Regions from separate parts of the Lysinibacillus sp. FSL P2-0066 genome, predicted to be linked through region 4. Evidence: riboswitches for the same ligand, from Rfam matches in the RefSeq annotation. Region 4 holds a riboswitch; each other region holds the start of a gene.
What was found. A riboswitch is a leader RNA that binds a small molecule or an ion and turns the genes downstream of it on or off. The one in region 4 is predicted to bind S-adenosylmethionine.
Positions count from the first base shown of each region.

Region 1: linked by a shared signal. The riboswitch ahead of MKZ14_RS07880 (YezD family protein) and the one ahead of MKZ14_RS02200 (MetQ/NlpA family ABC transporter substrate-binding protein) in region 4 are both predicted to bind S-adenosylmethionine.
Region 2: linked by a shared signal. The riboswitch ahead of MKZ14_RS19910 (bifunctional homocysteine S-methyltransferase/methylenetetrahydrofolate reductase) and the one ahead of MKZ14_RS02200 (MetQ/NlpA family ABC transporter substrate-binding protein) in region 4 are both predicted to bind S-adenosylmethionine.
Region 3: linked by a shared signal. The riboswitch ahead of MKZ14_RS21225 (cyclase family protein) and the one ahead of MKZ14_RS02200 (MetQ/NlpA family ABC transporter substrate-binding protein) in region 4 are both predicted to bind S-adenosylmethionine.

Region 1 is NZ_CP150202.1:1,636,925-1,640,056, reverse strand. It holds gene MKZ14_RS07890 (VOC family protein) at 1-299, opposite strand, end outside; gene MKZ14_RS07885 (flavin reductase family protein) at 449-934, shown strand; gene MKZ14_RS07880 (YezD family protein) at 1,026-1,181, opposite strand; SAM riboswitch class I at 1,253-1,348, opposite strand; gene MKZ14_RS07875 (heparan-alpha-glucosaminide N-acetyltransferase domain-containing protein) at 1,519-2,613, opposite strand; gene MKZ14_RS07870 (TetR/AcrR family transcriptional regulator) at 2,603-3,132, opposite strand, start outside.
Region 2 is NZ_CP150202.1:3,999,541-4,002,672, reverse strand. It holds gene MKZ14_RS19915 (protoporphyrinogen oxidase) at 1-1,225, shown strand, start outside; SAM riboswitch class I at 1,325-1,425, shown strand; gene MKZ14_RS19910 (bifunctional homocysteine S-methyltransferase/methylenetetrahydrofolate reductase) at 1,515-3,132, shown strand, end outside.
Region 3 is NZ_CP150202.1:4,260,177-4,263,308, reverse strand. It holds gene MKZ14_RS21230 (DedA family protein) at 1-500, shown strand, start outside; gene MKZ14_RS21225 (cyclase family protein) at 531-1,268, opposite strand; SAM riboswitch class I at 1,356-1,462, opposite strand; gene MKZ14_RS21220 (hypothetical protein) at 1,544-1,948, opposite strand; gene MKZ14_RS21215 (helix-turn-helix domain-containing protein) at 2,065-3,132, opposite strand, start outside.
Region 4 is NZ_CP150202.1:457,518-460,649, forward strand. It holds gene MKZ14_RS02195 (ATP-binding cassette domain-containing protein) at 1-726, opposite strand, end outside; gene MKZ14_RS02200 (MetQ/NlpA family ABC transporter substrate-binding protein) at 832-1,662, opposite strand; SAM riboswitch class I at 1,751-1,855, opposite strand; gene MKZ14_RS02205 (PPC domain-containing DNA-binding protein) at 1,978-2,481, shown strand; gene MKZ14_RS02210 (pyridoxal phosphate-dependent aminotransferase) at 2,524-3,132, opposite strand, start outside.

The DNA.
Region 1 (3,132 bases), 1.2 Mb from region 4:
CCCTCTTCCTCAATATTTTTTGTACGCAGGGCAATTCGAGAAAATCCCTGGCGCTCTTGATCACGTTTAAACGTATAATGTAGGGAATATGGGTATTGTGCCGCTTGCTCAAATAAATCACGATCATAAATAGCAATTTGTTCAATATAGCTTAAGCCAAAGTAGCTTAACGTATTATAAGTCCCCCACATCGTGTGCTGCCCACCATTCACTGTATGAACATTTCGTTTATTGAAGAAAACCTTTATATTTTCTGGTGATTCCACTTGATGAACCAGATGATCAAAATATAAAGTCATGGCCATTCCCCTTTCTTTCCCCATTACCTTTACCTATATGTTTGATTAGTTTAAAATTTACTCAAGAAAAGGAGTTACTAGTAGGATATGAAAAAAAGTTTCGTTTACCTACAAACTCCGTTCACTAATTTCATAAAGAGGTGATTTGAATGACAGATTTAGTAGCTGCCTTTAAATTGGCATTAGGTAATTATCCTACAGGCGTAACAGTTGTCACGACATGTCATGACACACAACCTATTGGCTTAACCGTCAATTCCTTTGCATCTGTTTCAATCGACCCGCTCCTTATTTTGTGGTCACTCGATAAAAAATCTCAGCTCCATCCTTATTTCACGGCTGCGCCAAATTTTGCGGTCAATATTTTAGCGAGTGATCAAGAGCATTTATGTACACTTTTTGCTAGTAAAATCCCTGATCGCTTTGCACAAGCACAGTGGTCAACTTCCACTTTAGGACTACCGATTCTACATGATACAGCAGCTAATTTACAATGTAAAACATTTCAGCAAATCGATGCGGGCGACCATACCATTTTTATTGGGCAGGTGGTAGACATTACAAATGCTCAAAAAGAGCCTTTGCTTTATCATCGCCGTCATATCGGTCCCATACCAAAAGGCTTTTATAGCTAGCCTATCACACAAAAAAAGGGCCACTTGTAAGCACAGGATATCCTTCATGCTTATAGGTGGCCATTTGACATAAGTTCTACTGAAATCATTGTTATTTTTTCTGCGGAAATCTTTGCTTTTCAAGCCTATTAATTTGCACAATTACACCATCTTGAATCGTAATATGCACTTCACCAAATTCAAGATTTTGAATCGCCTTCGCAATTGCCTCTAGCTTCTTATCATCTACTTTTACTGACTGAGCCATACGAAACACCCCTTCTTTCTTATTCCTTATTGTTCATAAAGAGGCCAACGCATCAAACTGATTGATAGCCCCTCCTATCTCTCAGACACCATCTGTTGGATTTGGCACCTGTTTTTCGGTTGCCGAGGCTTCATTGGGCCAAGTCCCTCCACCTCTCTTGATAAGAGTACTGCGTTTCTTGAAAATAATTCTATAATTCCGCTATAGGAATGTCAATACAAAATATTAGAAAACCTAGTTGAATACTATGCAATATGTCGTTTAGATTAAAAGACTCCCTATACCTAAAGTATTTTATGCCTAGTCAGTGAGAAATAGATGGCAATCCATTAATTTATTACGAGCTCCATTTCCTCATTATGAATTCAAGTGGGCCTCGATGATGTTTAGCCCTCCACCATACAGAAACAAAGACACATCCTAAAAAGTAACAGCAGGCATACAGCATAGAAAAAGCAAGTGTTTGGTTCTCCAGCTTTTGGCAAACAATTAGTATTCCAATGCCTATAAAAACATGGCCAACATAATGCGTTAAAGACATTTGTCCAGTTAAGATTAAAGATTGAATGACTTTATTTTTATATGTCTCTACAAGATAGATGGAGCCCACGATAAGGACAATAGCCGAAGCCGAATTAGATAGGACATACATCATATTTGGTGGAATCGGTCCTGTATCAAATAAATACAATGCACTCTCTACATCCAATAAATGAATGGTTGTCATCTTAATGAATACTGTTGAACAAGCCTCAGTCATGATGACTAGCAATAAACCAGTCACCAATAAGATTTTTCGTAATGTACGATTTGTTAAATCTAATGTGCCGATTAACATGCCGATCAGAAAAAAACAAATCCAGGGGAAAAGTGGGTGATAGCCATTAAACAGCAAATTTCTAATAAATCCTACTGGTGTCCAAAAATCCAGATACTCTAGTAACACATATGTTGGATGCCAGCCAGCAAGGTAATTAAATTGAATTTGAAGCCATTGTGAAAGGATAAGAATGACACCGATAATAAACATCATCCTTTTCTTAGATTGGGCAATCAACCATGCGGCAACAAACATATACACGCCATAATAATGTAATATATCTCCTGTCCAACCGATCGCATATAGTACTATCCCTATCACGAATAACAAAAGCGACCTCTTCCACAAAATAAGTCGATTCTGACGAAGAAGCATGGGGTCCTTACTCTCTCTAGCCTGACGAGTCATTAAGGCTGTTCCTATTCCTGCTAGCATGACAAATACGGCCGACGCACGCCCCTCAAACATATTTTGTAAGGCAATCAACCGTGTTGAACCATTCGTTGTAGAACCTGTTATGACGCCAAAATTGACAATGAACATACCAAGCATAGCGAGAGCTCTTGCAAAATCAAGACCTTCAATGCGCCGATCATCATTTCTATTTGTCATCTTTGCCCCCTTGAATAACGCTATGTACAGCCTCCTTCCAAATAGCTCTATAGTTCAATTGGTTACCTGTTAACATGAAATTACCGATATTATCATAGACCAGGGCTAGCATCTGTGCCTTTGCTTCTATATGAGGCGTATCGTCTAGAACTCCTAGCCGCACACCCCATTGTAGGACTTCAACAAAGCTTGTTAAAAAGCTGGTTTCTAGCTCCACTAATTGTCTCTTATAGTTTTCATCGCGAGCCGCTAATAGTACATATTGATTAAATATTTTATTAAAATAAGGATCCTTGCCCTGTGCCTCAATAGACTTATAGCCAAGCTCGAGTAATTTTTCCTTAAAATTAGCGGAAGAAAGCTCTTTATAATCCACAGCGATATCCTGTTGAATTTCTTTATACAATTCGTCAAATATGTAAGCGATTAATTGATCTTTTGATTGAAAATAATAGTAAATGGCTGGTTTTGAAATACCTACCTCTGTAGCAATCATTGCTAAGCTTGTTTTTTCAAACC
Region 2 (3,132 bases), 1.1 Mb from region 4:
AACAGGTGCTGATTCTATTGTAGCGCGTCACCAAGGTGTTATGGAACTTGTACAGGAGCTTGATTTTGAAGCGGAACTAGTCTACAACGAAACAGGTATTTCTTATATTTATACGAATAATGAGTTACACGCTATTCCAGCAGATTCAACTTTTGGAATACCGATGAGTTTGACATCCTTAGAGGAAAGTACACTCATTTCCGAGCAAGGGAAAAAAGAAGCGTTGAAGGATTTAACATTACCTAACGATCGCTTCACAAAGGAAAGTTCAATCGGTGAATTTTTAACTTACTATTTAGGAGAGGAACTGGTGAAAAATCAAATTGCACCAGTCCTTGCAGGTGTTTATTCGGGAGATTTACATCAGCTTTCTATTGGCTCTACTTTACCGTATCTGATTGATTATAAGAATGATTATGGAAGTATTATTAGAGGCTTTGATGCGAATCGTGAGCAATTTGTTAAAGCAGCGAACAAAAAATTTATATCCTTTAAAAATGGTTTATCTTCTTTAATTGATCGACTTGAACAAACATTATCCGATGTAGAAATCATCAAGGGCGTTACTACTCTAAATGTTAAAAAACAAGATAAGAACTATACAATTTCCTTAGCCAATGGTGAAATTATTGAGTCAGAATATGTCGTTTTAGCATTACCAAACGATACTGTCCAAAATCTACTACAGGATGAATCTTTAAATCGCTATTTTGACCAATTTACGACAGCGTCAGCGATTACTATTTATTTAGGTTTTGATGTGCCGGACTCTAGATTACCAGCAGATGGAACGGGCTATATTGTTTCCCATAATTCAGACGTTACTTGTAATGCAGCTACTTGGACTAGTCGCAAATGGAAGCATACATCGAAAGAAAATAAATTACTTTTGCGACTCTTTTATAAGAGCATCAATCCAGCCTATGAGCAACTACGTGCCATGACGGATGAAGAATTGGCAGCAGTTGCTTTAGAAGATGTGAGAAAGAGCCTAGGAATAGAAGAACAGCCAACCGTTGTAAATGTAACAAAATGGATTGATCAAATGCCTAAATATGATCTAGCGCATCGTGAAGCATTACAAGGGTTACTACATGAATTACATGAAAAATATCCAAATTTATCCATTGCTGGGTGCTCATATTTTGGCGTAGGTATTGGTGCTTGCATTCAAAATGGGAAAAAAATTGGTGAAGAGCTTGCAAAGGAACTTGCCAATTTCTAAGGTTTTAAGTGGAAAAAAACTTTCTTATGTGAAATAGTCTTGACTCATTCGTCAGTAAACGATATGATTCTTTTAATTATTTAAAAAATTCATACTTAATTCTTATCAAGAGAAGCAGAGGGACTGGCCCATTGAAGCTTCAGCAACCAACTTTATTGTCAGGTGCTAAATCCAGAAGACCGTTGAGTCGAAGATGAGAAGGAACAACAATGATGAATCGTTAAAGCCTTCTTTTTTTATGAAAGAGGGCTTTTTATTATATAGAGACATAGGAAGAGAGGCTAGTTTTATGGGATTGCTTGAAAAGTTAAAAACGCATGTATTGACAGCGGACGGTGCAATAGGCACAGTGCTATATGGCTATGGATTGGAGTATTGCCATGAGGAAATGAATGTTCAGAGACCCGAGTTAATTGAGAAGATTCATAGAGAATATATTGCGGCTGGTGCTGACATCATTCAAACGAATACGTACGGTGCAAATGCCATCAAATTAGCTCGCTATGGATTAGAATCACGTGTCCAACAGTTTAATGAAGCAGCTATTACCATTGCAAAACGAGCAGCGGCAGATGGCGGTCAATTTGTCTTAGGAACAATTGGAGGTATTCGGGGAATTCGTAAAAGTGATGCAACCTTGGATGAAATATTAGCGACTATTGAAGAACAAGCAAGTGTCTTACTGGCAGGGAATCCAGATGGTCTTTTACTCGAAACCTATTATGATTTTGAAGAATTATCAGCAACCTTAAAGATGCTACGAGAAAAAACAAATTTGCCAATTATTGCACAAGTTTCTATGCATGAGCCTGGTGTTTTACAAAATGGGATGTCTTTAAATAATGCTCTCCATGAGCTTGAAGCCCTCGGTGCAGATATTGTTGGCGTCAATTGTCGACTAGGTCCTCACCATACAATTCTAGCATTTGAAGGTGTAGAACTTCCTAATAAGGCATTCATGTCTGCCTATCCGAATGCGTCACTTCTTGACTTAGAGGATGGACGTGTCGTTTATGAGTCAGAAGCTGATTATTTTGGTCGAGCAGCTGTTGAATTACGTGACCAAGGTGTACGTTTAATCGGGGGCTGCTGTGGTACTACACCCAAACATATTGCAGCAGCAAAGAAGTATTTAGAAGAGTTATCACCGGTTCAGGAGAAGCATGCGAAACCTGAAAAGATTGAGATTGTACGTGAAGCGGAGCCACCAAAGTATGAGCCTCTTCATGAAAAAGTAAAACGTGAACGCTCTGTCATAGTAGAGTTGGATACGCCTAGACATTTAGAGATTGATGGATTCCTTGAAGGAGCAAAGCAATTGTATGATGCAGGTGCAGATGTAGTCATGATGGCAGACAATTCACTGGCCTCACCACGGATTAGCAATATTGCAATGGGAGCATTGTTGAAGAGTACACATGGTGTACGCCCACTAACACATATTACATGTCGAGACCGTAACTTAATTGGTCTTCAATCGCATTTAATGGGTCTAAATGCTTTAGGTATTCATGATGTGTTGGCTGTTACGGGTGATCCAACGAAAGTGGGAGACTTCCCAGGTGCGACAAGTGTTTATGATGTATCTTCGATGGAGCTGATCCAATTAATTAAGCAGTTAAATGAAGGGGTTTCCTTCTCAGGTAAACCACTTCGTAAAAAAGCAAATTTTTCAGTTGCTGCTGCATTTAATCCAAACGTCCGTGTGTTAGAACGTGCTGTGACACGTTTAGAGAAGAAAATTGAGCATGGGGCAGACTACTTCATTTCTCAACCAGTGTATACGAAAGAAAAAATTGTAGAAATTTATGAGGCAACAAAGCATTTACAAGCTCCTATTTACATCGGCATTATGCCTGTTACGAGTTATAAAAGTGCTGAATTTTTACATCATGAAGTGCCAGGTA
Region 3 (3,132 bases), 810 kb from region 4:
AGGTGTTTCTAACTTATGTAGGCTATAGTGTTTACCGAGAAAGTCTTGAACATATTCCTGCTTTAGTCAGTGCAATGATTGGTGCGGTTGGAGGCATTACCTTAAGCTACTATATTGGTTATCGTTTTGGCTTACCGTTATTGCAGAAATATGGGCCTAAAATTCATATTACAGAGCAAAAAATTGACTTTACGAAAAAGATGTTTACAAAAATAGGACCTACCCTATTATTAATTGGCTATTTTATCCCCGGGGTACGTCATTTGACAGCGTATATTGCGGCTATTAATAATTATCCTTATAGAAAGTTTGCGCTTTTTGCCTATACAGGGGCATTTATCTGGACGTTCACATTTATATCATTAGGAAAGATGCTTGGAGAGAAATGGCGATTTGTTGGATACTATCTGACTCATTATAGTATCTATCTTATCCTTTTATTTATTGTAGGGATGCTCATTGCTTACTTTCTATTCAAAAAAAGAAATGGACAAACATAAAAGTCGGTATACGCTATACCGACTTTTATGTTATGGCAAAATAGCAAATGAGCGCACAGGGAAGCCAGATGCTTTTTCTGGCTTAGGTACGATATTGAAGATGATAGCGCCTTTCGCAGGTAGCTTGTCCAAATTCGTCATTAGCTCAATTTGATAGGTGTCTTGTTCAAGTACGAAATATTCACCATCTAGCTTGCCATTTTTACGAAAATCGGCGGCAGAGTCCGTATCGAATGTTTCATGACCAATTGCGCTTACCTTGCGTTCTTTTAGTAAAAACTGTAAAGCTTCTAAACCCCAGCCAGGGATATGGTTATGTCCATCTGCATCCTTATTACTGAAAGCTTCTTTATCTGGCCAGCGCTTACTCCAATCTGTACGTAATGCTACAAATGTTCCTGCTTCTATTTCTCCATGCTTGTCCTCAAAATCAAGAATATCTTCAACACTTAATGCAAAGTCATGGTTGCTTGCAGCCTCTTGTGATTTATCAATGACAACAAGGGGGAGAACAAGCTCTTTTAGTTCTAATTCTTCTAAGTAGCGAGTATCTCGCACAAAATGAATGGGTGGGTCGATATGTGTGCCATATTGACCGGGGAACGTAAATTGTTGGGCGAAGAAGCCATCCTTATGAGAGAATAACGTTTCAAATTTAGCGTCCTCAAACATAAAAAAATGTGGTGAATTAGGGCCGAATGTATGTGTTAAGTCAACCCACTGTTTCGATTTTAATAATTGCAATGCTTGTAAAAGTTCATTAGACATCTATTTCCCTGCTTTCTGTTAAAAATAGTGGTACATAAAAAGGAGTCCCCTTATAGAAGAGGACTCCTGCTGAAACAACGGTAGTTCTTCTCATCTTCAAGGCTGATCATTTTGCCAATTGGAATTAGCACCATACTGTTTAGCTGGTTGCTGAGACTTCATCGGGCCAATCCCTCCGTCTCTCTTGATAAGAAAAGTAATATAAGAATTTTCAGAAATAACAATACAAACACTTTAGCATAGTTTTTTATAGTTTACAAGTTCACTAGGAATTTTCACCAATTCAAATTCAAGGTGACTCCACAACAATCATTATCAATAAGACGTATTCTAAAACTGTCTGGTGTATAGTTCGTTTCAAATTTCATCGTAATGCCTGTTGATGTGATTAATTTTTCAACCTCTGTTTTATTTGAAAGTTGAGCAGCATTCATTAAATCATGTGCGAATTGTTGGGAGCTATCTATTTTATCCGTAAGTAATTGAGCTTGCTGCATCATCGCCTTTATCCGTGTTGCTGAAGCTTTTAATTTGTGTGTATCGACAGGTGGAAAAGGATTATTGGTCGGCATTGCTAGATGTTGAGAAAAGGGTCTAACGGCAAAATGATTTGCAATTGGCGATGTTGGATAATGATAGGGATGAACAAAATACGGATAAGGATTGTAATACAAGATCATTCCTCCTATCCTATAGCCTGATATCTTATCTTATGTAGCCAAACGACTTTCGGTGTTATTTACAATACAATGTTTGTCCTAAACATTTAAAAAGGAAGCTAAAGTGAGCTTCCTTTTTAGCCAAGTACATCCAAGACATCATCAATTTTTTTACTATGTGATAAAATGCCATAATTCATCCATGTTAAAAAGTCTACTTCATAGACACAGTTGGTTTTAACAGCTTCTAGGTTTTTCCAAGTAGGTGTTTTTAAAATAGCACGTTCTTCATTCTCATGAATGGAATGTTGTTTATCAAATGTAATAAATAAATGATCGGCATCTAATTGCATCAATCGATCAAATGTCAGTTGGGCTTTACGTTGATTGGGCGGAATACTCCATACTAGTGAATGGGGCATTAAACCTAAGTCATGATATAAAATGGGGCCCGTATAGCCACACTCAGGACCAGCGTATAGAGTGATGCCAATGGCTGAAATACGGAGAAATGCCACACTTTGCCCATAAACGGATTTACTAAGAATTCCTTTTGCTTGTTGTACTTTATCTTCATATTGTAGGATTACGTCTTGTATCAAGGAGGTTTTTCCTGTTAGATCTGCAATTTTAAATAACGTAGATTGCCAATTCTCTCCAGGGTGTGAGAGATGGCAGACGGGGGCTACCTCATTTAAATGCGGAAAGGATTCCCAACGCTCTACACCAGAATCTAGCATAATTAAAGTTGGCTTATAGTAAAGGAGTCGATCCATTTCTCTATTTTGTACATCGATATCTGGCACTTCCTGTAGACCTAAATAGTCTTGTTTTCCCCATTTTGAATGACTGAATTGAGCAATTGGCGTAATCCCAAGGGCAACAAAGAAATCTTCTAAGAATGGTGCAAATACACGTAGATGGCTGCTTTGACTTCTTCGATATTGTCCTGGCGAAATGCCGACATGTTCTTTAAAACGACGATTGAAATAATACTCATTATTAAATCCGACAGACTGGCTAATTTCATATACTCGATCATTTGTTGTTATTAATAATTGCTTAGCTTTTTCAATACGAATGTTATTTAAATAGTGAAGAGGAATTTGTCCCGTAATATCTTTAAAAATGCGCGTATAATTCCATCTTGGGACGTCAGCTAACTGTGCTAGCTGCTCAACCGTCCACTCTTTTTCAAAATGTTT
Region 4 (3,132 bases):
ATTCAAAAACTTTCGCGTTGTAGGGTGCTTCGGTTTTGCAAAAAGTTCAATCGCTGTGCCAAATTCCACAACTTTCCCTGACTCTAGAACAGAAACCTCATCGCAAATTTTTTGAATTACATTCATTTCATGGGTGATGAGCAGAATCGTAATGCCTAATTCCCGATTAATTTTTAACAACAATTCAAGAATGGCTTCCGTTGTTTCAGGATCAAGTGCACTTGTTGCTTCGTCACTAAGTAAAATCTCTGGTTCCTGTGCTAAGGCACGTGCAATAGCCACACGCTGTTTTTGACCACCTGAAAGTTGATTTGGGTAACTATCTAGTTTATCTGTTAAGCCGACAATTTCGGCATACTTAGCTACTCGGTTTTTTACTTCCGCCTCTTTATAGCCTAGCAGCTTTAAGGGAACAGCAATATTATTGTAAACCGTTGCTGTTTTTAGTAGATTGAAGTGCTGAAAGATCATCCCGATTTTTTGGCGTGTTTGACGTAATTCATGAAGAGAAAGGGTCGTAATGTCTACATTGTCTATCACTACTTTTCCCGCTGTAGGACGTTCTAGTAGATTAACGCAACGAATGAGTGTACTTTTCCCAGCACCACTATAGCCGATTACTCCATGAATTTGTCCCTTTTTTACATGAAGATTGATGCCATCCACAGCTTTTATGATGCCTTTTTTCGATTTAAATTCTTTTGAGATATTTTGTAATTGAATCATGCGATTATTTGCTCCTTTCTCAACCTTCTAAAAAGCAAGAATCTGCTCGTTTTCCTATAGAGGAATTTCGGCAGATTCTTCGGCTTTAGAAGCTTTCTGAATGTTTTACCAGCTAGGGATTACAGAACCTTTAAACTCTTCTTCGATGAATTGACGTACCTCATCAGATTGATAAGCCTCAACGAACTTTTTAATTGTTGGATCATTTTCATTTTCAGCACGCACAACAATATAGTTCACGTATGGAGAATCAGTAGATTCCAATAAAATAGAGTCATCTTTAGGATTAATGCCAGCTTCTAATGCAAAGTTTGTATTAATAGCTGCTACATCTACTTCACTAAGTTGTTTAGGAATTTGAGCTGCCTCTAATTCAATGAATTTTAAATTCTTTTTGTTTTCTTCTACATCACGGATCGAGGCTGTTAAGTCTGCGCCATCTTTTAACTTAATATAGCCAGCTTCCTGTAAAACAAAGAGGGCACGTGCTCCATTCGTTGGGTCATTTGGTAAGCCAAACGTTGCACCGTCAGGAATGTCATCAAAGGATTTATATTTTTCTGAGTAGATACCCATTGGATTTAAAATCGTCTTGCCCACTGGTACTAAATCTGTATCATGGTCTTTATTAAATGTATCTAGGAAAGGCTCGTGTTGATAGCTGTTAGCATCAAGATCACCTTCAGCTAAGGATGTATTAGGTAAAACATAGTCAGAAAATGATTTTAGTTCTACTTCTAGCCCATTTTCTTTTGCTACTTTAGCGGCTACTTCTGCAATTTGTTCGTGTGGACCAGAAGTGACGCCTACAACGATTTTCTTTTCATCAATTCCTTCAGTTTGGCTTTTACTATCTTCTTTAGAGCCACAGCCTGCTAAAGCTGCTACTAATGTTAAACTTGCTAAACCTACTAAAAATTTATTTTTCTTTTTCATGAAAATACCTCCAAGATTGTTTTTATCGGTTTTTTGAAAATAAAAAAACTCTCTTACAAATTAAGAGAGGCTCATGAAAAGATGTCCTCTCTTATCTATCAAACGAAGATCGTTTGCAGGATTTAGCACCTTCCTATAAAAAGGAGGTTGCCGAGCTTCATAGGGCCAGTCCCTCAGCTACTCTTGATAAGAGATTTATAATATTTTTTTGTAATTCCGATAGAACTAATATAATTTATAGGGTATAGTAAGTCAATAAATAATTTTTAAATTTTTTATATAATTATAATATTTCGACGCAAAAGAGGGATAACAATGTCTGTAAGAGTTAATTATGGTATAGGTTCATTTGGTAAGGTTATTAGTGCTCGTTTTCTAACGGGAACAGATATCATTGAAGGGATTGAAGCGCTTTGCGAAGAGAATAGCATAGAGTCAGCAACAATTGTAAGCTGTATTGGCAGCTTTCAAAAAAGCAGCTTTGTTTATTTAGTGCCAGATGCAACAGCTCAAATTCAAGTTCGTTTTAGTGATGTGATTGAAAAAGAGGGACCATTAGAATTTATTCAAGGTTCAGGTGTGGTGTGTAAGCGAGATGGTGGATATGAGACACATTTCCATGGTTCTATGAGCGATCAATGGGGTGTTGTATCAGGTGGGCATTTAATAAAAGGGGGCAACCCTGTTATTACTGCTGACATCGTGTTGGCAGAGGTACAAGGGATTCAACATATTCGAAAATGGGATGATGAAACAGGTCATGTTCAATTTTATCCATTAGAAAATGGTTTAGGGCAACCAAGGAAAATTGAAAAATAGTAATAATCCTGTAGCTAGGGATAGCTACAGGATATGGCGTCATTATCTTTTAAACAATTGTAATTGCTCGATTCTATGGATTGCTTCACGTAAGCGCTCCTCACTAACCAGCAATCCTACGCGTACATAGCCTTCACCATATTGACCGAAGCCATTACCTGCTGCTACAGCGATATCAGCTTTTTCGAGCAAAAGATCAGCAAACTGTTCACTTGTATAGCCTAGTGGTACAGGGAGCCATGCGAAGAAGGAGCCTTTTGGAGCCGTAACATGCCAGCCAATTCTTCGAGCTTCTTCAATGAGTACATTGCGGCGACGCTCATAAGTAGCTCGTAGTTCATCCGCACATTGTTGGGAAGCCGTCAGTGCTACTGCTGCGGCTTGTTGAATGGCAGGGAATTGACTACAAAACAGATGATCCTGAATTAGATTAATAGCAGCAATAATCTCGGCATTCCCTACAGCGAAGCCTATACGCCAGCCAGCCATATTATAGGTTTTCGATAATGTATACATTTCAACTCCTACTTCTTTTGCACCCTTTGCTTGAAGGAAGCTAACTGGTTTATTACCGTCAAATCCTATTGCCCCATAAGCAAAATCATGTGATACGATAATATTGTGCTCCTTCGCAAAGCGAACGGTCTCTTC